4 regions of the Streptomyces sp. NPDC059649 genome follow, and region 1 is predicted to be linked to each of the others. Evidence: riboswitches for the same ligand, from Rfam matches in the RefSeq annotation. Region 1 holds a riboswitch; each other region holds the start of a gene.
What was found. A riboswitch is a leader RNA that binds a small molecule or an ion and turns the genes downstream of it on or off. The one in region 1 is predicted to bind cyclic di-AMP.

Region 1 (4,568 bases):
GACCCCGGTCGCAGCGGTCTGCCTCTGGTACGACGTCGGCTCCCGCCATGAGGTCAAGGGCCGTACGGGCCTGGCTCACCTCTTCGAGCACCTGATGTTCCAGGGCTCCGCGCAGGTGAAGGGGAACGGCCACTTCGAGCTGGTGCAGGGTGCAGGCGGTTCGCTCAACGGCACCACGAGCTTCGAGCGCACCAACTACTTCGAGACCATGCCCGCCCACGAGCTGGAGCTCGCGCTCTGGCTGGAGGCGGACCGCATGGGCTCGCTGCTGACCGCGCTCGACGAGGAGTCCCTGGAGAACCAGCGCGACGTCGTCAAGAACGAGCGCCGCCAGCGTTACGACAACGTCCCCTACGGCACGGCCTTCGAGAAGCTGACGGCCATGGCGTACCCGGAGGGCCACCCGTACCACCACACGCCCATCGGGTCGATGGCCGACCTGGACGCCGCCTCACTGGAGGACGCGCGGGCGTTCTTCCGTACGTACTACGCGCCCAACAACGCCGTCCTGTCGGTCGTCGGCGACATCGACCCGGCCCGGACGCTGGCCTGGATCGAGAAGTACTTCGGCTCGATCCCCTCCCACGACGGCAAGCAGCCGCCCCGGGACGGCACGCTGCCCGACGTGGTCGGCACCGAGCTCCGCGAGGTCGTCGAGGAGGAGGTGCCCTCCCGCGCCCTGATGGCGGCCTACCGCCTTCCGCACGACGGCACCCGTGAGGCGGACGCCGCCGACCTCGCGCTGACCGTCCTGGGTGGCGGCGAGTCCTCCCGCCTGTACAACCGGCTGGTGCGCCGCGACCGCAGCGCGGTGGCCGCCGGCTTCGGTCTGCTGCGGCTGGCCGGCGCGCCCTCCCTGGGCTGGCTGGACGTGAAGGCGTCCGCCGGGGTGGAGGTGCCCGCCATCGAGCACGCGGTCGACGAGGAACTGGCACGGTTCGCCGCCGAGGGGCCCACCCCGGAGGAGATGGAGCGGGCGCAGGCCCAGCTGGAGCGCGAATGGCTGGACCGCCTGGCGACGGTCAGCGGCCGCGCCGACGAACTCTGCCGCTTCGCCGTCCTGTTCGGCGACCCGCAGCTCGCGCTGACCGCCGTGCAGCGGGTCCTGGACATCACCCCCGAGGAGGTGCAGGCGGTCGCCAAGGCCCGGCTGCGCCCCGACAACCGCGCGGTGCTCGTCTACGAGCCCACCGAGCCGGCCGGCAACGCCGCCGAGGAAGGGGAGACGGAGCAGTGAGCGACACCACCCGCCAGGATTCCCCAGGGAGCAGCATGCAGTTCCACCCGCAGCCCCAGAGCGGCGCGCCCAAGCCGTGGGCCTTCCCGGCCCCCGAGCGCAGCCAACTGCCCAACGGCCTCACCCTCCTGACCAGTCACCGCCCCGGTCAGCAGGTCGTCGCGGTGGAGATCAACCTCGTCGCCCCGCTGGACGCCGAGCCGGAGGGCCTGGACGGCGTCGCCACGATCATGGCGCGCGCCCTGTCCGAGGGCACCGACAAATACGACGCGGAGGGCTTCGCCGCCGAGCTGGAGCGCTGCGGCGCCACGCTGGACGCCCACGCCGACCACCCCGGCGTACGCGTCTCCCTGGAGGTCCCGGCCTCCCGGCTGACCCGCGCGCTCGGCCTGCTCGCCGACGCGCTGCGGGCCCCCGCGTTCCCGGAGAGCGAGATCGAGCGGCTGGTCCGCAATCGCCTCGACGAGATCCCGCACGAGCTCGCCAACCCGGCCCGGCGCGCGGCGATGGCGCTCTCCAAGGAGCTGTTCCCGGCCACCGCGCGGATCTCCCGCCCCCGTCAGGGCACCGAGGAGACGGTCGCGCGGATCGACGCCGCGGCCGTGCGCGCCTTCTACGACGCCCATGTCCGGCCCGCCACGGCCACCGCCGTGATCGTCGGTGACTTCACCGGCGTCGACCTGGCCGCGTCGCTCGCCGACACCCTCGGCGCCTGGAGCGGTTCGACCGCCGAGCCGGTGAAGGCGACCCCGATCGTCGCCGACGACACCGGCCGCGTGGTGATCGTGGACCGCCCCGGCGCCGTGCAGACGCAGCTGCTCATCGGCCGGATCGGCGCCGACCGGCACGACCGCGTGTGGCCGGCGCAGGTGCTCGGCACGTACTGCCTGGGCGGCACCCTCACCTCCCGCCTGGACCGCGTCCTGCGTGAGGAGAAGGGCTACACCTACGGCGTGCGGGCCTTCGGGCAGGTGCTGCGCTCCACGGCCCCCACGTCCCCCGAGGGCACCACCGGCGCCGCGCTGCTCGCCATCAGCGGCTCGGTGGACACCGCCTCCACCGGGCCGGCGCTGGAGGACCTCTGGAAGGTGCTGCGGACCCTCGCGGCAGAGGGGCTGACGGACGAGGAGCGGGACGTCGCGGTGCAGAACCTCGTCGGGGTGGCGCCGCTCAAGTACGAGACCGCGGCGGCCGTCGCGGGCACCCTCGCCGACCAGGTGGAGCAGCAGCTCCCGGACGATTTCCAGGCGCAGTTGTACCTCCGGCTCGCGGAGACCGGCACGGTCGAGGCGACCGCCGCCGCCGTCAACGCCTTCCCGGTGGACCGCCTGGTGACCGTCCTGGTGGGCGACGCCGCGCAGATCACCGAGCCCGTCAAGGCGCTGGGCATCGGAGAGGTGACGGTCGTCAGCGGCTAGTCCGCAGGCGGCGTATGACGAAGCGTCACGACCGACGGCTCCTGTGGGGTTCGCTCACCACGGGAGCCGTCGTATGTCCGTCGCCTGCTCGTCGCCTGTCCGCCGCCGGTCTGCCGCAGTCTGCTGTATGTCCGGTTTGGGATGGCTCGTTGAGCCGGAACTTGTGGCATCCCGCACAAAATCGCGGTTCCGTTTGGCGCCGCAAAGTGGCCCCGTTTAGCGTCGGTCCGGCTGTTCGTCACAACTCCGCCACAACAGTGGCACCGGACAGTCATCGCCGAGTCCCCGTACGGCGCGAGCCAGGGGAGCCGGGGACCCACCCGTCCCTGGGGTGAATCGGGCGCCTCTCCGGAGGGGCCCGTAGGAGACCTTCCTGCTCCGAACCCGTCAGCTAACCCGGTAGGCGAGAGGGAAGGAAAGGACAAGCCAGCACATGGCGTTCACCCGTGCCACCGGGAAGCACCGCCGGGCCAGCCGCAGCGCCCGGACGACCCGCAACCTCGCCGGTATAGCCACCCTCGCGACCTCCGGCGTCGTCGCCACCCTGGCGTCACCGGCGATGGCCGCCACCGACGAGGCACGCACCCAGGACACCGGCCTCACCCAGGCCGTCGTGCTCGGTGACGAGCTCGCCCACCGCCTGGAGGTCCAGGCCGACACCCAGCAGGCCGCCGCCGAGGCCGCCGCCATGCAGGCGAAGGCCGAGGCCGAGGCCAAGAAGCGGGTGGCGGAGGCCGAGCGGCACGCCGAGGCGGCCCGGAAGAAGGCCAAGGCCGAGCGCGAGGCCAAGGAGCGGGCCGCCCGGGACGCCGAGCGCAAGCGCCTGAACGCCTTCGTCGCCCCCGTCGCCGGCTCCTACGTCTCCACCGGCTACAAGGCCTCCAGCAGCCTGTGGTCCTCCGGCAGCCACACCGGCATCGACTTCCACGCCGCCACCGGCACCTCCGTCCACGCGGTCGGCGCGGGCACCGTCGTCGAGGCCGGCTGGGGCGGGTCGTACGGCAACAACATCGTGATCAAGATGCACGACGGCACGTACACCCAGTACGGCCACCTGTCGTCGATCGGCGTCTCGGTCGGCCAGACCGTCACCCCCGGCCAGCAGATCGGCCTCTCCGGGGCCACCGGCAACGTCACCGGCCCGCATCTGCACTTCGAGGCCCGCACCAGCCCGGACTACGGCTCCGACATCGACCCGATCGCGTATCTGCGCTCGCACGGCGTCAACGTCTGATCCGGCGTCAGGCACACCCGCCTCGGCCTCCCGGCGCACGCCTCGGTGCCCTCCCCGCCCATTGGCCAAAAAATATCGCCGAATACGCGGAGTCCGTCGGAAAAGCCGTGCCGGTCGAATAGAGTCTCGGAAAAGCCGCCGACCGGCGGCGTTTTCCGGGGATTACGGCGGAGGCACGATCGATGCGAGGCCATATTTCCGCGCATGCGGTGTGCACGGCGATTCGCGAGGACATCGTCTCCGGTGCGCTGGCGCCGGGGAGCCGACTGATCGAGGAGATCCTGGCGGCGCGCTACGGCGTCTCCAGGGTGCCGGTCCGCGAAGCGCTGCGCACCCTGCAGTCGGAGGGCTTCGTCACCACCCGCCACCACGCGGGCGCGTGCGTCGCCGAGCCCACCGAGCAGGAGGCCGCCGACCTGCTCGACATCCGCGCCCTGCTGGAGCCGCTGGGCGCGGCCCGCGCGGCCGCCCGGCGCACCCCCGCCCATCTGAAGGTGCTGCGCGGCCTGGTGCGGCTCGGCCGCGAGCGGGCCCGCCACGGCAGCCCCACCGACCTGCGCCAACTCGACGGCTGGTTCCACGAGACGCTGGCCCAGGCGGCCGGCAGCCCCAGCCTGACCGCGCTGCTGACCCAGCTGCGCCGCAAGATCGAGTGGATGTATGCGGTGGAGCCGCCGCC
Region 2 (4,568 bases), on a different contig from region 1:
GACGGTGACCCGGTGCTTCTTCAGCGCGGCCTCGTTCCGGGTGAGCCGTTCCGCGGTCTCCTCGGCCCGCTGCCGGACCTGCCGCACACTGCCGAGCCGGCGCGCGTAGCCGGCCACCGCGGTCGCCTGGTGGCTGCCCGTCCGCTGCAGGACCGCGGCGCCGTCCAGATAGCGCTGCGGATCGGCGGACAGCAGCAGCCGTACGGTCGGGTCCACGCCGCCGGAGCGGTACTGGGAGGCGGCCAGGGCGCCCAGCCCGGCCCGTGCGGCGTTCAGTTCCCCGGCCCTGCGGGCGGCCTCGTCCTGCAGCCTGCTCAGCTCCTCGCGTGCGGTCGCGGCGGTTTCCTTCGCGCCGTCGTACTTCTGTGTGGCCACCTCTGCCTCCTGGTACAGCTCGTCGACCCGGGCCTGGACCTGGGCGGGGGTGGGCCGGTCCGCCGCCTGGCCGGTGCCGTCGAAGGTGGTGGCGGTGGCGGCGCCGGCGAGGGCCAGGGTGGCGGCCGTACGGGCGGTGCGCGCGCTGCGCGAGCCGCCGGTGAGCGCGGCGAGCGGATGTCGCCTGGGCTTGCGGTGCGAGGCCACGGTGGCCGTCACTTCCTTCCCTTCGGGCCGGGGGCCCGGCGGCGGCCCGTGGGACGGAGCGGGCCGCCGCCGTATCTCCCGGCGGGGCGGCCGACGGGACGCCGGTGCGGAGTCCGGCGCGGCGGGAGTCGGCCGCCTGGAGGAGGACGCTAAGCCCGGGCGTCATGGAGGTGGGCTGGCTTGCGCGGCATTGTTCGGTTTCGACCGCTGCCGGAACGCGGGTGACCGGAGCGTCATCGCCCGTTCGCCGCGGCCGCTCCGCGCTGACCGAAGCGACGAATGGGGACACCCTGCCGGAAAGGGCGTGCTATGCGGCGGATACGATCCCGCCCCATGGACGTAGTCATCAATATCTTCGTCGGCCTGCACATCATCGGCATCGCCTCACTGCTGGGCGGGTTCCTGACGCAGATGAAGGCGATGGGTGCGGGCACCGCCCGGTTCGTTCCGGCCATGCTGCACGGCGCGCTGACGATGCTGGTCACCGGCATCGTGCTGGTCGGCCTGAACCAGGCGCAGGGCCACCCGGTCAACAACATCAAGATCGGCATCAAGATGGCCGTCCTGGTGGTGATCCTGGCGCTGGTCTACGTCAAGCGGGACGAGGAGCAGGTCGACAAGGCGCTGTTCGGCGCGGTCGGCGGCCTCACGGTGGCCAACATCTTCATCGCGGTCCTCTGGACCTGACCACGCCGGCCGCCGGACCCCGGGCTCGTACGGCCCGGGACCCGCAACGGCGCCCCACAAACCGCACACCGCGCGGTCGTCGCACTCCGGGATCCGGAGGCGAGGGCCGCGCGGTGGCGTGTGGGGGGTGACCGTGGGGGGTGGACCTGGGAGGAGCGGGGCCGGGCGTCAGCCCGGGCGGACGCTCCCGTAGATCGGCATGTAGTAGATCGACTCCTCCCGGACGTTGGCGCCCGGGTGCGGGGCGTGGATCATCTTGCCGCCGCCTATGTACATGCCGACGTGGCTGATGTCGTCGAAGAAGAAGACCAGGTCACCGGGTTGCAGGTCCTTGGTCGCCACCCGCTGGCCGACCTTGACCTGGTCCCAGGTGGTGCGCGGCAGGTCGACCCCGGCCGCCTTCCACGCCGCCTGGGTCAGCCCCGAGCAGTCGTAGGACGAGGGCCCGGTGGCGCCCCAGACGTACGGCTTGCCGATCTGGGCGCGGGCGAAGGCCAGGGCCTGCTGGGCCTTGGTGGACTGCGAGCCCCCGGTGGAGCCGCCGGTGTCCCCGCCGGTCTGGCCGCCGGTCGAGCCGCCGTCCTGCTGGCGCTGCCGCTCGCGCTCCTGCTGCTTGCGCGCCTCCTCCTCGGCCCGGCGCTTGGCCGCCGCCTCCTTCCGGCGCTCCAGTTCGGCCAGCCGCGCCTTCTCCTGGGCGGTCAGCCGGGACAGCAGCTGCCGGGCCTCGGCCAGCTTCTGCTGGACGGAGCGCTTGGACTCCTTCAGGGCGGCCTGCGAGCTCTGCAGGTGGTCCAGGCTGCGGCTGGCCTCGGCCCGCTGGCGGGCGGCCGCCGCGGCCTGCTGCTGGTAGTCGGCGACGGCCTGCTGCTGCCGCCCGGTCAGCCGCTCCATCAGGTGGCTGCGGTCGAAGAACTGCTGCGGGTTCTTGGCGAGCATCAGCTGCGCGGTCGGGTTCATGCCGCCGGTGCGGTACTGGGCCGAGGCGAACGTACCGAGCTCCCGCCGGGTCTCGTTCATCTTCTCGGCCCGCTTGGCCGCGGCGTTGAGCAGCCCGTCCACGGTCTCGCGCTGGTGATCGGCGCGCTCCTTGGCCGCGTTGTACTTCTGGGTGGCCACCTCGGCCTGCCGGTAGAGGCCGTCGACCTTCTGCTTGACCTCTTCGATGCTGGGCTTGGGGGCTCTGGGGGCGGCGTCCGCGGTCTGCGAGAGCAGGGTGACCGAGGCGAGCGCGGCGGTGGTGAGCCCGGCCGCCGTACGGCGGCTCCCGGGCGAGGTGAGAACGCTGGTGCGCGGCTTGCGATGGGACGCCAAGGCCGGCAACTCCTTCCGTGGACCGCCTACCGGGTTAGCTGTCGGGTTCGGGCGGTGTCGCTGACGGAAGGCCGTGCCCTACGGTCCGTACGTCCGCTTGCGGCGGTCGGACGGATCGATTCACCCCGGTGGTGCTGGTGGGTCCCCGGCTCCGGGTGACCCGTGCGTGACCGGAGGGACACATCGCGGGCAGGGCCGGACTCGGCGCGGGCGGCCCGTGCGAACGCTGTCGTCCGCGGGGAGGCGGGCTGCCTGAGCGAGGACGTTAGCCAACTCGTGTGGCTCCTGTGAAGGCTGATGTTCGATATGCCCGAAACCTTTTTGTGACCTGAGTGATGCCGTTCCGCTTCGGGAGGCGGCCGTTCCGTTTCCGGCGGTGCGCATAAGCCGCATTCGGCCGGGCGTCCGATGGCCACGACCGCCGGTGGATACCGCGCGTTCTCCGGCCGTCCCGGTCACTTGTCCACAGTCCGCGGCGCGCTGTCGGTGCGGCGGCCTAGACTCGGTGGGCGATGAGCAGCCTCTTTGACGACAGCTTCCTGGCGGACCTCGCCCACAAGGACGAGGGGCCCCCGCCGCCTCCCGAGGACGAGCACGAGCCGGTCCCCGAGGAGATCCCCGCCGACCTGTTCGGCGGGCGGTTCGACGCGCCCGCGCCCAGGGACGCGTACTACCGCGACGGCGCCGCCCGCCCGGCCATCGACCCCGCCGCGCTGCTCGAGGGGCTCAACGACCAGCAGAAGGCCGCCGTGGTGCACACCGGCGGCCCGCTGCTGATCGTCGCCGGCGCCGGCTCCGGCAAGACCCGGGTGCTCACCCACCGCATCGCGCATCTGCTCGCCGAGCGGCATGTCCACCCCGGCCAGATCCTCGCGATCACCTTCACCAACAAGGCCGCCGGCGAGATGAAGGAGCGCGTCGAGCAGCTGGTCGGCCCGCGCGCCAACGCCATGTGGGTGTCCACCTTCCACAGCGCCTGCGTGCGGATCCTGCGCCGCGAGTCCAAGAAGCTGGGCTTCACGTCCTCCTTCTCGATCTACGACGCCGCCGACTCCAAGCGCCTGATGTCCCTGGTCTGCCGCGATCTGGACCTCGACCCCAAGCGCTTCCCGCCCAAGTCCTTCAGCGCGAAGATCTCCAACCTCAAGAACGAGCTCATCGACGAGGAGACCTTCGCCGGGACGGCGGCCGACGGGTTCGAGAAGACGCTGGCCGAGGCGTACGCGATGTACCAGGCACGGCTGCGCGAGGCCAACGCCCTGGACTTCGACGACATCATCATGACCACGGTCAACCTCCTCCAGGCCTTCCCGGACGTCGCCGAGCACTACCGCCGCCGCTTCCGGCACGTGCTCGTGGACGAGTACCAGGACACCAACCACGCCCAGTACACCCTCGTCCGCGAGCTGGTCGGCACCGGCACCGCCGAGATCCCCGCCGCCGAGCTGTGCGTCGTCGGTGACGCCGACCAGTCGATCTACGCCTTCCGCGGCGCCACGATCCGCAACATCCTCCAGTTCGAGGAGGACTACCCGGACGCCACCACGATCCTGCTGGAGCAGAACTACCGCTCCTCGCAGACGATCCTGTCCGCCGCCAACGCCGTCATCGAGCGCAACGAGAACCGCCGCCCCAAGAACCTCTGGACCGACGCCGGCGCCGGCGCCAAGATCAACGGCTATGTCGCGGACACCGAGCACGACGAGGCGCAGTTCGTCGCCGACGAGATCGACCGGCTCACCGACGCCGGCGACGCCAAGGCCGGCGACGTCGCCATCTTCTACCGCACCAACGCCCAGTCCCGTGTCTTCGAGGAGATCCTCATCCGGGTCGGGCTGCCCTACAAGGTCGTCGGCGGAGTGCGCTTCTACGAGCGCAAGGAGGTCCGCGACGTCCTCGCGTACCTGCGCGTGCTCGCCAACCCCGAGGACAGCGTCCCGCTGCGCCGCATCCTGAACGTCCCCAAGCGCGGCATCGGCGAGCGCGCC
Region 3 (4,568 bases), on a different contig from region 1:
TACAGAGGAGAGGAGCAGACCATGCTGCGACCGACGGCCCGCTACGTCCTGCCCGAGTTCACCGAGCGCACCGCGCAGGGGACGCGGACGATGGACCCGTATTCCAAGCTGCTCAGCGAGCGGATCATCTTCCTGGGGACCCCGATCGACGACACCGCCGCCAACGACGTCATGGCGCAGCTGATCCACCTCGAACACGCCGCGCCCGAGCGGGACATCTCGCTCTACATCAACTCCCCCGGCGGCTCGCTCACCGCGATGACCGCGATCTACGACACGATGCGCTTCGTGTCGTGCGACGTGGAGACCGTCTGCCTGGGACAGGCCGCGTCCGCCGCAGCGGTGCTGCTGGCCGCCGGCACCCCCGGCAAGCGGCTGGCGCTGCCCGGCGCCCGGGTGCTGATCCACCAGCCGTCGGTGAGCGAACCGTTCGAGGGCCAGGCCAGCGACCTCTACATCCAGGCCCAGGAAGTGCTGCGCGGCCGCGCCATGCTGGAGGAGATGCTGGCGCTGCACACCGGTCAGCCGCGCGAGCGGATCGCCGCGGACATCGAGCGCGACAAGATCTTCGACGCCCCGGCCGCGCAGGAGTACGGCCTGATCGACGGGCTCACCCGCAACCGCAAGCGGTCGGCCGACCGACCCGTGGGACGGTGAGCCGGATGTGGCCGCCGGAGACCCCGCCGCTGCCCGCCCTGACCCGCGCCGAGGGGCAGCTGATCGACTGTTACCTGGAGGCGCTCGACCTGCTGGGCCGGATCAATCCGGCCCGCGGCGGCGGCACCTACAGCGGGCTGCGCGCCGCTCAGGCGCTGGTGAGCAAGGCCGCGGAACTGCGGGACGCGCTGACGCTGATGCACAACCGGGGCGAGCACGAGCTGCACGGCGAGACGCTGGCCCGGGCGCTGCGGGTGCTGGACGGGGAACGCCGGGCCGGATACGTGACGGTGCCGCCGGCCCGGGAACCCTGATCCGACACGCGCGCCCGCGCTGCCCGGACGGCGTAGCGTCCGCGCGTGCGGTAGGGGGGCGACGAATTGCGCCGGGGGCCAGAATTACTGCGGTGGCCGATGTTTCGCCCCAGGTCGAAGGGGGTGCCGCCGATGACGCTCCGGCCCACGACGGGGCAAATCCCACCATTCGGCTCAATTGTGGCGCATCTCACATACGGCATTTTCAACTCGGAATTCCGGTGGCGGGTGCGTGAGGATCCCTTTCGACGACAAGACCCCGCCACAGCGACGGGGCGGTCCGGCCGGGCGCCTAATCCCGCCGCCGTGCCGGATGTCCGGTCGATGCGTGTGGATCGGCGGGAGCGGAGGACCCGAGCAGTACGGGGTCCGGGGCCCGCGCGGCCGACGGACTCCTTGGGGTGAAGCCGTGGAAACGGCCGGGCATCTTCGCCTGCCCGAACCCGACAGGTCTTCCTTCGCAGGCGGCTGACGAAGGGTTTGCGCATGACCGTGCGCACGCATACGCCGCATCTGCTGGCCCGCGCCGGCACCGTGTCCGCACTGGCGCTGGCCACGCTCGGCGGGACCACGCTCGCACCGGGAACCTCCGCCGACGCCGAGGCCGCGACCGTCTCCGCCCATGCGCTGCGGATCGCGGCCTCCAAGCGGGGCTCGCCCTACCAGTACGGGGCCATGGGACCGTACCGCTTCGACTGTTCGGGCCTGACGGTGTACTCGTTCAAGCGCGCCGGCCGGGACCTGCCGCGGACCGCGGCCCAGCAGTACGGCCGCACCCGGCACATCCCGTCCTCTGCCCGGAAACGCGGGGACCTGGTCTTCTTCCACTCCGGCAACGGCATTTACCACGTCGGCATCTACGCCGGGCAGGGCCGCATGTGGCATGCGCCCAAGGCCGGCAGCGTGGTGCGGCTGGAGAAGATCTGGAGCCGCGCGGTCTCGTACGGGAGGGTGCCCTGAGCTGCGGCGACGCCGGGCGCCCGGTCAATTGTCAGTGCTGGCCGATAATTTGACGGGGTGACTTCGGAGCTGAGCAAGGTGCTGACGGCCGCGGCGCGGGGGAGCTTCCCGCCCGAGGACGGTTCGGTGACGGTGCTGCCCCAGCCGTCCCCGCGGGACGTGGGCGTGCTGTCGTTCACCTGTCATGCCGTGGTGTTCGCGGACGTGGAGCCGTCCTGGGTGCACGACCGGACAGCCCCCGGCGATCTCGCCGGACCGCTCAGTCCGCCGTTCCTGACCGCGCTGGGTGAACGGACCGGCCGCGAGGCCAACAACATCGACCTGGCCATGGTCGCCGAGGCGCTGCCCGGGCCGCCGCCGTTGGAGCTGGTGGAGACGACGGACCGCAGCCATCCGCGCATCGTCCGGGCGCTGCGCCACCGCGACGAGGTGCGGGCCTGGACGACCGGGGACGGCGGGACGCTGATCATCGGGCGGGGCCTGGCCGGGCGCTGGGAGCTGGCCGCGGAGGTGGACGGCGCCGGCCAGGGACGCGGCCTCGGTCGCCGGCTGGCGCACGCCGCCCGCCATCTCATACCGGCGGGCGAACGGCTCTGGGCCCAGGCCGCCCCCGGCAATGCCCGCAGCGTCCGCGCCCTGCTGGCCGCGGGGTTCGTACCGGTGGGCGCGGAGGTGCTGCTGGTGCCGGCCGGCGGCCCCGGCTGAACGGGTACCGCTGCCTGGGGTCCTGGTCCCGCCCCGTTCCTGGCCCTTCCGCTGTCCCTGCCCCTGCCTGGGGTTGGGTCCGGCCGGCCCCGTTCCTGCCCCTGCCCGTGCCTGGGGTGGGGCCCGGTCCCGTTCCTGCCGCTGCCCTCAGGCGAGCGCGACCTCGACGAGCAGCGCTCCGCCCAGCGCGGTGAGCAGGGCGCCGGTGGTGGCCTCCAGGGCCCTGGCCACCAGGGGCGGCGCAGTCAGCCACCCAGCCGGTCGACGAGCAGCGCCACGGCGCCCTGTCGGGCTCGGCGTGGCGGGGGCCCCGGAGATGGTGGCGGAGGGCTCGGTGACCCCGTTGGGGATCCGCCGGCTGGACCCGCCGGAGCTGCGCCGCCGGATCGCGGTGGCCTACCGCAGCGGCGGCGGCATCCCGGCCCCGGACACCCTCCGCGCGCTGCTGCGCGGCGCCTTCAGCCGCCCCTCCCCCACACCGTGACGGCCGCACGCATGCCGTACCGGCCGTACGCATGCCATGCCGGCCGTACGCATGTCGTCGGGCCGTACGCCGCGGCGGCCGCGCCGTCAGCCGACCGCGACCTGCCAGGGCAGGCTGATCCAGACGGTCTTGCCGCCGGTGTCGGTGGGGACGACGGAGAGCCGGCCGCCGGCCTCCGCGGCGAGGAAGCGGATGATGACCAGGCCCCGGCCGTTGTCCTGCTGGACCGCGGCAGGCAGCCGGCGGGGGCGGCGGGGGTGACTGTCGGTGACCCCGACGCACAGCTCCTCGTCGCGGTCCAGACGCAGTTCGAGGGTGAAGGTCGGGGACTGGCCGAAGGTGTGCTGGACGGCGTTGGTGGCGAGTTCGGAGACGATCAGGCGGACCGCGTCGGCGGTGGTGGAACCGGCGGGCAGGCCCCATTCGGTGAGCACGGTGAGGGCGTGTCTGCGGGCGAGGCGGACCGATTCCGGGGCGCTCGGCAGGGTGAGTGCGGATTCCTGGTGGTCTGCCATCGCGACGCCGTCCCTTTCCCACCGAGGCCGGCTCCGGTCCGCTGCCCGGGGAGCCGGTGTGCCACTCGGGTCAACGATTCGGCCTCGGATCTGCTGGAGCGCCAGCCTGCCACCCGTTCCCCCGGTGTGGCGCTCGATCCGCCAACATATGCAGATATCTATCGCTCGAAGCGGTGAACTCTGCGACGGGAGACCGGATATGGGACGCCATGCCGGTCACACACGGTCACCAAGGATCAGATCTTCGGCGGCGCGGTGGCGAGGATCGTGCCCACCGCCCGGTCGAGCTGGCCGTCCGTCAGGTCCGCGCGGGCGGTGAGCCGCAGCCGGGAGATCCCGTCCGGTACGGACGGCGGCCGGAAGCAGCCGACCGCGAGACCGGCCGTGCGGCAGTCGGCGGCCCAGCGGACCGCGGCCTCCGGCGAGGGGGCGCGGACGGACACCACCGCGGCGTCCGGCCGTACCGCGGTCAGGCCGGCCGCGGTGAGCCGGCGGTGCAGCTCGCGGGCGACCTCGCCGGCCCGGGCGGCGCGCTCGGGTTCGCGGTCGATCAGCCGCAGTGCGGCCAGTGCGCCGCCGGCCGCGGCCGGGGCCAGGCCGGTGTCGAAGATGAAGGTCCGGGCGGTGTTGACCAGGTGCTCGATGACCCGGGCCGGGCCGAGCACCGCGCCGCCCTGGGAGCCGAGCGACTTGGAGAGCGTCACGGTGGCCACCACGTCGCCGTCCCCGGCCAGTCCGGCCGCGGCGAGCGCACCCCGGCCGCCGTCACCGAGGACGCCCAGGCCGTGGGCGTCGTCGACGAGGAGTGCGGCGCCGTGCGCCCGGCAGGCGGCGGCCAGTGCGGGCAGCGGCGCGGCGTCGCCGTCGACCGAGAACACCGAGTCGGTCACCACCAGCGCCCGTCCGTTGTGGCCGGCCAGGGCGCCGCGTACG
Region 4 (4,568 bases), on a different contig from region 1:
AGCAGGGCGGCGCGGCCGGTGAGGCGGTTGCGGCGGGCCGGCCGGGCGCGGTAGACGCGGGCGGCGGCCTGCTCGCCGAGCGCCTTGAGTCGGGTCGCGGTCGAGAACCGGTCCGCGGGCACGTCGTCTCCCCTTCACTGACGGACGCCGGTCTGCGTCAAGCAGGTACGTCCCCGGCAACGGTACGGGACCGTCGCCGGGGACGTACGGGGTGCTGGGCGGTCGGCTCGCCCGATCAGCCCTTTCGGGCCGCGGGTCGGCACGCCCCCGCGGAACCGCGGGACGCCGAGCTCCGGGGCGTCAGCCCTTGAAGCGGGGGAACGCGCTGCGGCCGGCGTACACCGCGGCGTCGTCGAGGATCTCCTCGATGCGCAGCAGCTGGTTGTACTTGGCGACGCGCTCGGAGCGGGCCGGGGCGCCGGTCTTGATCTGGCCGCAGTTGGTGGCGACGGCCAGGTCGGCGATGGTGACGTCCTCGGTCTCGCCGGAGCGGTGCGACATCATGCACTTGAAGCCGTTGCGCTGGGCCAGCTCGACGGCGTCCAGGGTCTCGGTCAGCGAACCGATCTGGTTGACCTTGACCAGGAGGGCGTTGGCGGAGCCCTCCTCGATGCCGCGGGCCAGGCGCTCGGGGTTGGTGACGAACAGGTCGTCGCCGACCAGCTGGACCTTGGCGCCGAGCTTGTCGGTGATGACCTTCCAGCCGGCCCAGTCGTCCTCGAACAGCGGGTCCTCGATGGAGACCAGCGGGTACGCGGCGACGAGCTCCTCGTAGTACTCGGTCATCTGGGCGGCCGAGCGGGACTGGCCCTCGAACTGGTACGAGCCGTCCTTGTAGAACTCGGAGGCGGCGACGTCCAGGGCGAGCGCGATGTCCTGGCCGGGGGCGTAGCCGGCCTGCTTGATGGCCTCCAGGATCAGGTCGAGGGCCTCGCGGTTGGAGCCGAGGTTGGGGGCGAAGCCGCCCTCGTCACCCAGGCCGGTCGACAGACCGCGCTCCTTCAGGACCTTCTTGAGGGTGTGGTAGACCTCGGCGCCCCAGCGCAGGGCCTCGGAGAAGGACTCCGCGCCGATCGGGGCGATCATGAACTCCTGGATGTCCACGTTGGAGTCGGCGTGCGAGCCGCCGTTCAGGATGTTCATCATCGGCACGGGCAGGACGTGCGCGTTGGGGCCGCCCAGGTAGCGGAACAGCGGGAGGTCGCTGGCCTCGGAGGCGGCGTGCGCGACGGCGAGGGAGACGCCGAGGATGGCGTTGGCGCCGAGCGAGCCCTTGTTGTCGGTGGCGTCCAGGTCGAACATGGCCTGGTCGATCAGCCGCTGCTCGGTGGCGTCGTAGCCGACGAGCTCCGGGCCGATCTGCTCGATGACGGCCAGGACGGCCTTCTCCACGCCCTTGCCGAGGTAGCGGTTGGGGTCGCCGTCGCGGAGCTCGATGGCCTCGAAGGCGCCGGTCGAGGCGCCGGACGGCACGGCGGCACGGCCGGTGCTGCCGTCGTCGAGGCCGACCTCGACCTCGACCGTGGGATTACCTCGCGAGTCGAGAATTTCGCGGGCTACGACGACGTCGATGGACGGCACGTTGTCTCCTTCATGGGTGTCTGGAGTTCTGCAGCACGAGCCTAACGGCCCGGGGAGCGTCCGCCTGCCCTTGGCCCGCTCCGTGGGACGGAATAACCCAACAAGCCACCCAAAAGACCAGGTCACGGTAGGTTTGCCGCAATGTTCGCGGAGCGGGAAAAGTCCGGCGAGTGCCGGGCCGACGGCGGGGCGCCGCGGAGGGGATACGGAGAAGCCCCGCCGCGGCGCGCCGGGGGGAGGGGCGCGCCGGACGGGGCCGGTCTCACCAGGGGTGTCCCGGTGCGGGGACGGCTCAGACGTGGAGCTTCTGACCCGGGAAGATCAGGTTGGGGTTGCCGCCGATGACGGACTTGTTGGCCGCGTAGACGGCCTTCCAGTTGGTGCCGTGCGCCTTGGCGATCTTGGCGAGGGTGTCGCCGGCCTTGACGGTGTAGTTGCCGTGACCCTGGTTCTTCTTCGGGGCCGGGGCGCTCTCGTGCTTCGGGGCGGCGGGGGTGCGCTTGACGGCCGCGTCGCTCTTCGACGGGGCGGACTTGGCGACCGGGGCGCTGGTGTTCAGGTCGGGGGACGGGCCACCGGCGGTCAGGCCGCCGGCACCGGCGCAGGACCAGGCGCCCGGGCCCTGGATGGCGAGGAGCTTCTCGGCGACGGCGATCTGCTGGGCCTTGGTGGCCAGGTCGGCGCGCGCCGCGTACTTGGTGCCGCCGGCGGCGGCCCAGCTGGAGTTGGAGAACTGCAGGCCACCGTAGTAGCCGTTACCGGTGTTGATCGACCAGTTGCCGCCGGACTCGCACTGGGCGACCTTGTCCCAGGTGGCGACGGATGCGGCGGAAGCGGAGGTGGCGCCCATCAGCGGGGCGGCGACGGCGGCACCGGCGACACCGGCGAGCGCGGCGACGCGGACGGCCTTGGAGGGACGACGGTGCTTGCCCTTGTTGATCAGCATGGTTGGTTCGTTTCCTCACCGACGCCTGCGAGGTGAGCTGTCGGGTTCGGACTGATGAGTCGCCCGGCCGGTGCCGTGGCACCGGGCTTCACCCCAAGCCGGCTGACCCGCTTTCACGGGCCGGGCCGGCGCCTACCTTGGTTCCCCCGCTCCTGCCTACGGCGCTTGCGCGTCAACTGCCTCCGACCACCGGCAGGATTCGGCGTGTGATCGAAGGGGCCCGCTTTGGCGAGCGGTGATGACCGTAATCAGGAATCCCCTGGGTGTTCAAACCCCCTCATCTGGACCGAGTTGGCCCTTTTTGATCACGGAGGGGTCATAAAGCCGCAGGTGGGGGCCGGTGCGACGGTGGTGGACCCTTCGGGGCCCACCACCTCACAACGAGACGCTTGTCTCACTTTCGCCAAAGCGGGTCGAAACCGGCGAACTACCCTGCGGACTGCCCGAGATCGAGCTGCTGACCTGGGCGGATCAGGTCCGCGTCGGAGCCGATGACGCCCTCGTTGCGGTCGTAGAGCGCCGGCCAGCCACCCGACAGCCGGTGCGCCTGGGCGATCGCTGACAGGCTGTCACCCGGCCGCACGGTGTACCCGTCACCGTCCACCGGGAGCGTCCGGTGCGCGTCGTCACCGCGCGAGGCGTGCCGCCCGCCGGACGTCCGGTCGCCGCCGTCGCCCTCGCCCGGGTCCGCGTCGCCGCGGTGCCGGCCCGAGCCGCCGCCCGGCACGCCGTCCGTCGCCGTACCGCCCGGCGTCCCGTCGGGGCCCGTGCCGTCCACGTCTCCCGCGCCGTCCCCATCGCCCGTACCGCTGCCGTTGCCGTCATCGGAGGGGTCGGTGGTGCCGGAGGGGTCGTGGCTGCCCGACGGGTCCTCGCCGTGGTCGCCCGGCGTCGCGTCGCCGGACGGGTCGGACGGACCGGAGGTCCGGTCGGGGCCGGGGGACGTCTCGCCGGTCCCGGCGGAGTCCGAGGGGGCGGGAGTGGACGGGGACGGTGTGGTCCGCGACGGCTCGTCACCGGCCGGCCCGTCGCCCTCGTCGCCACCCGGGTCGTCGGCCGTACCGTCGTGCCAGCCGGAGGAGCCGGAGCCGGCGGTTCCGTCGTCGTCGGACGGGTCGGGTATCGGGGCGCTGGTGCCGCCCGGGTTCACCTGCGGCGCCCGGCCGTCCTTCTTCAGGCCGGCGTTCACCGCACAGCTCGGAAAGGCGTCCGGCCCGAGGTCGTCGAGGATCGCCTCGGCCACCGCGATCTGCTGGGCGCGGCTGGCGAGGTCGGGCCGCGAGGCGTAGTCCCCGCCGCCGTGCCGGTCCCACATCTCCTGGGTGAGCTGGAGACCGCCGTAGAAGCCGTTGCCGGTGTCCGAGCTCCAGACGCCGCCGCTCTCGCACTGGGCGACGCGGTCCCAGGTCGCGGTGTCGGCGGCGTGGGCGCCACCGGCGGAGAGCAGGGGCAGTGCCAGTGCCGAGCCGGTCACTCCCGCCGTGACAAAGATGGCCGGTGCTTGACGGGGGCGACGGTGTCGGCCGTTCCCGGAACGCATGCGGATGCCTTTCGCGCGGCGGTTGAGTTGTCGCGACCGCCGGCCTTCCTCGGCAATCTGTTCGAGGGGCCGTCGATCGTGGATCGAAAGGTAGCCGGGGTCACGGGTAGTCACAAGTCGGTGTAGTGGAGATCACGCGCAGGTCACGTCCTGACGCTCTGTCACCATCGGCCTCCGCCGCTGGTCAGGCCCGCTCGGGCGCGAACTCGACGGGCAGCGACCGGAGTCCGCGCATGATGAGCCCACCGCGCCACCGCAATTCCGCCGGTTCCACCGCAAGCCGGATGTCCGGGAGCCGGGTCAGCAGCGTGGCGAGCGCGGTCTGTCCTTCGAGCCGGGCGAGCGGGGCGCCCAGGCAGTAGTGGATGCCGTGCCCGTATCCCAGGTGCTGATTGTCACGCCGGGTCAGGTCGAGTACGTCCGGCTCGGGGAAGCGCGCCGGGTCGCGGTCGGCGGCGGCCAGGACGACCAGGACGGGGTCCCCCTCGGCGATCCGCTGCC

Region 2: it holds a riboswitch for cyclic di-AMP, as region 1 does, so the genes downstream of both, ACFV1J_RS32750 (NlpC/P60 family protein) here and ACFV1J_RS11040 (M23 family metallopeptidase) in region 1, are expected to answer to the same signal.
Region 3: it holds a riboswitch for cyclic di-AMP, as region 1 does, so the genes downstream of both, ACFV1J_RS19435 (C40 family peptidase) here and ACFV1J_RS11040 (M23 family metallopeptidase) in region 1, are expected to answer to the same signal.
Region 4: it holds a riboswitch for cyclic di-AMP, as region 1 does, so the genes downstream of both, ACFV1J_RS34055 (transglycosylase family protein) here and ACFV1J_RS11040 (M23 family metallopeptidase) in region 1, are expected to answer to the same signal.

The regions. Positions count from the first base shown of each region.
Region 1 covers NZ_JBHWDV010000006.1:75,630-80,197, reverse strand. The annotation lists gene ACFV1J_RS11050 (M16 family metallopeptidase) at 1-1,237, shown strand, start outside; gene ACFV1J_RS11045 (M16 family metallopeptidase) at 1,273-2,655, shown strand; cyclic di-AMP (ydaO/yuaA leader) riboswitch at 2,921-3,076, shown strand; gene ACFV1J_RS11040 (M23 family metallopeptidase) at 3,089-3,889, shown strand; gene ACFV1J_RS11035 (GntR family transcriptional regulator) at 4,072-4,568, shown strand, end outside.
Region 2 covers NZ_JBHWDV010000047.1:21,662-26,229, reverse strand. The annotation lists gene ACFV1J_RS32760 (NlpC/P60 family protein) at 1-594, opposite strand, end outside; gene ACFV1J_RS32755 (hypothetical protein) at 916-1,269, shown strand; gene ACFV1J_RS32750 (NlpC/P60 family protein) at 1,438-2,580, opposite strand; cyclic di-AMP (ydaO/yuaA leader) riboswitch at 2,588-2,757, opposite strand; gene pcrA (DNA helicase PcrA) at 3,093-4,568, shown strand, end outside.
Region 3 covers NZ_JBHWDV010000016.1:114,198-118,765, reverse strand. The annotation lists gene ACFV1J_RS19445 (ATP-dependent Clp protease proteolytic subunit) at 22-657, shown strand; gene ACFV1J_RS19440 (hypothetical protein) at 663-971, shown strand; cyclic di-AMP (ydaO/yuaA leader) riboswitch at 1,281-1,453, shown strand; gene ACFV1J_RS19435 (C40 family peptidase) at 1,458-1,931, shown strand; gene ACFV1J_RS19430 (GNAT family N-acetyltransferase) at 1,989-2,636, shown strand; gene ACFV1J_RS19425 (hypothetical protein) at 2,971-3,120, shown strand; gene ACFV1J_RS19420 (ATP-binding protein) at 3,207-3,635, opposite strand; gene ACFV1J_RS19415 (8-amino-7-oxononanoate synthase) at 3,872-4,568, opposite strand, start outside.
Region 4 covers NZ_JBHWDV010000053.1:17,059-21,626, reverse strand. The annotation lists gene ACFV1J_RS34065 (septum formation initiator family protein) at 1-122, opposite strand, end outside; gene eno (phosphopyruvate hydratase) at 301-1,581, opposite strand; gene ACFV1J_RS34055 (transglycosylase family protein) at 1,874-2,527, opposite strand; cyclic di-AMP (ydaO/yuaA leader) riboswitch at 2,535-2,742, opposite strand; gene ACFV1J_RS34050 (transglycosylase family protein) at 2,955-4,001, opposite strand; gene ACFV1J_RS34045 (cytochrome P450) at 4,252-4,568, opposite strand, start outside.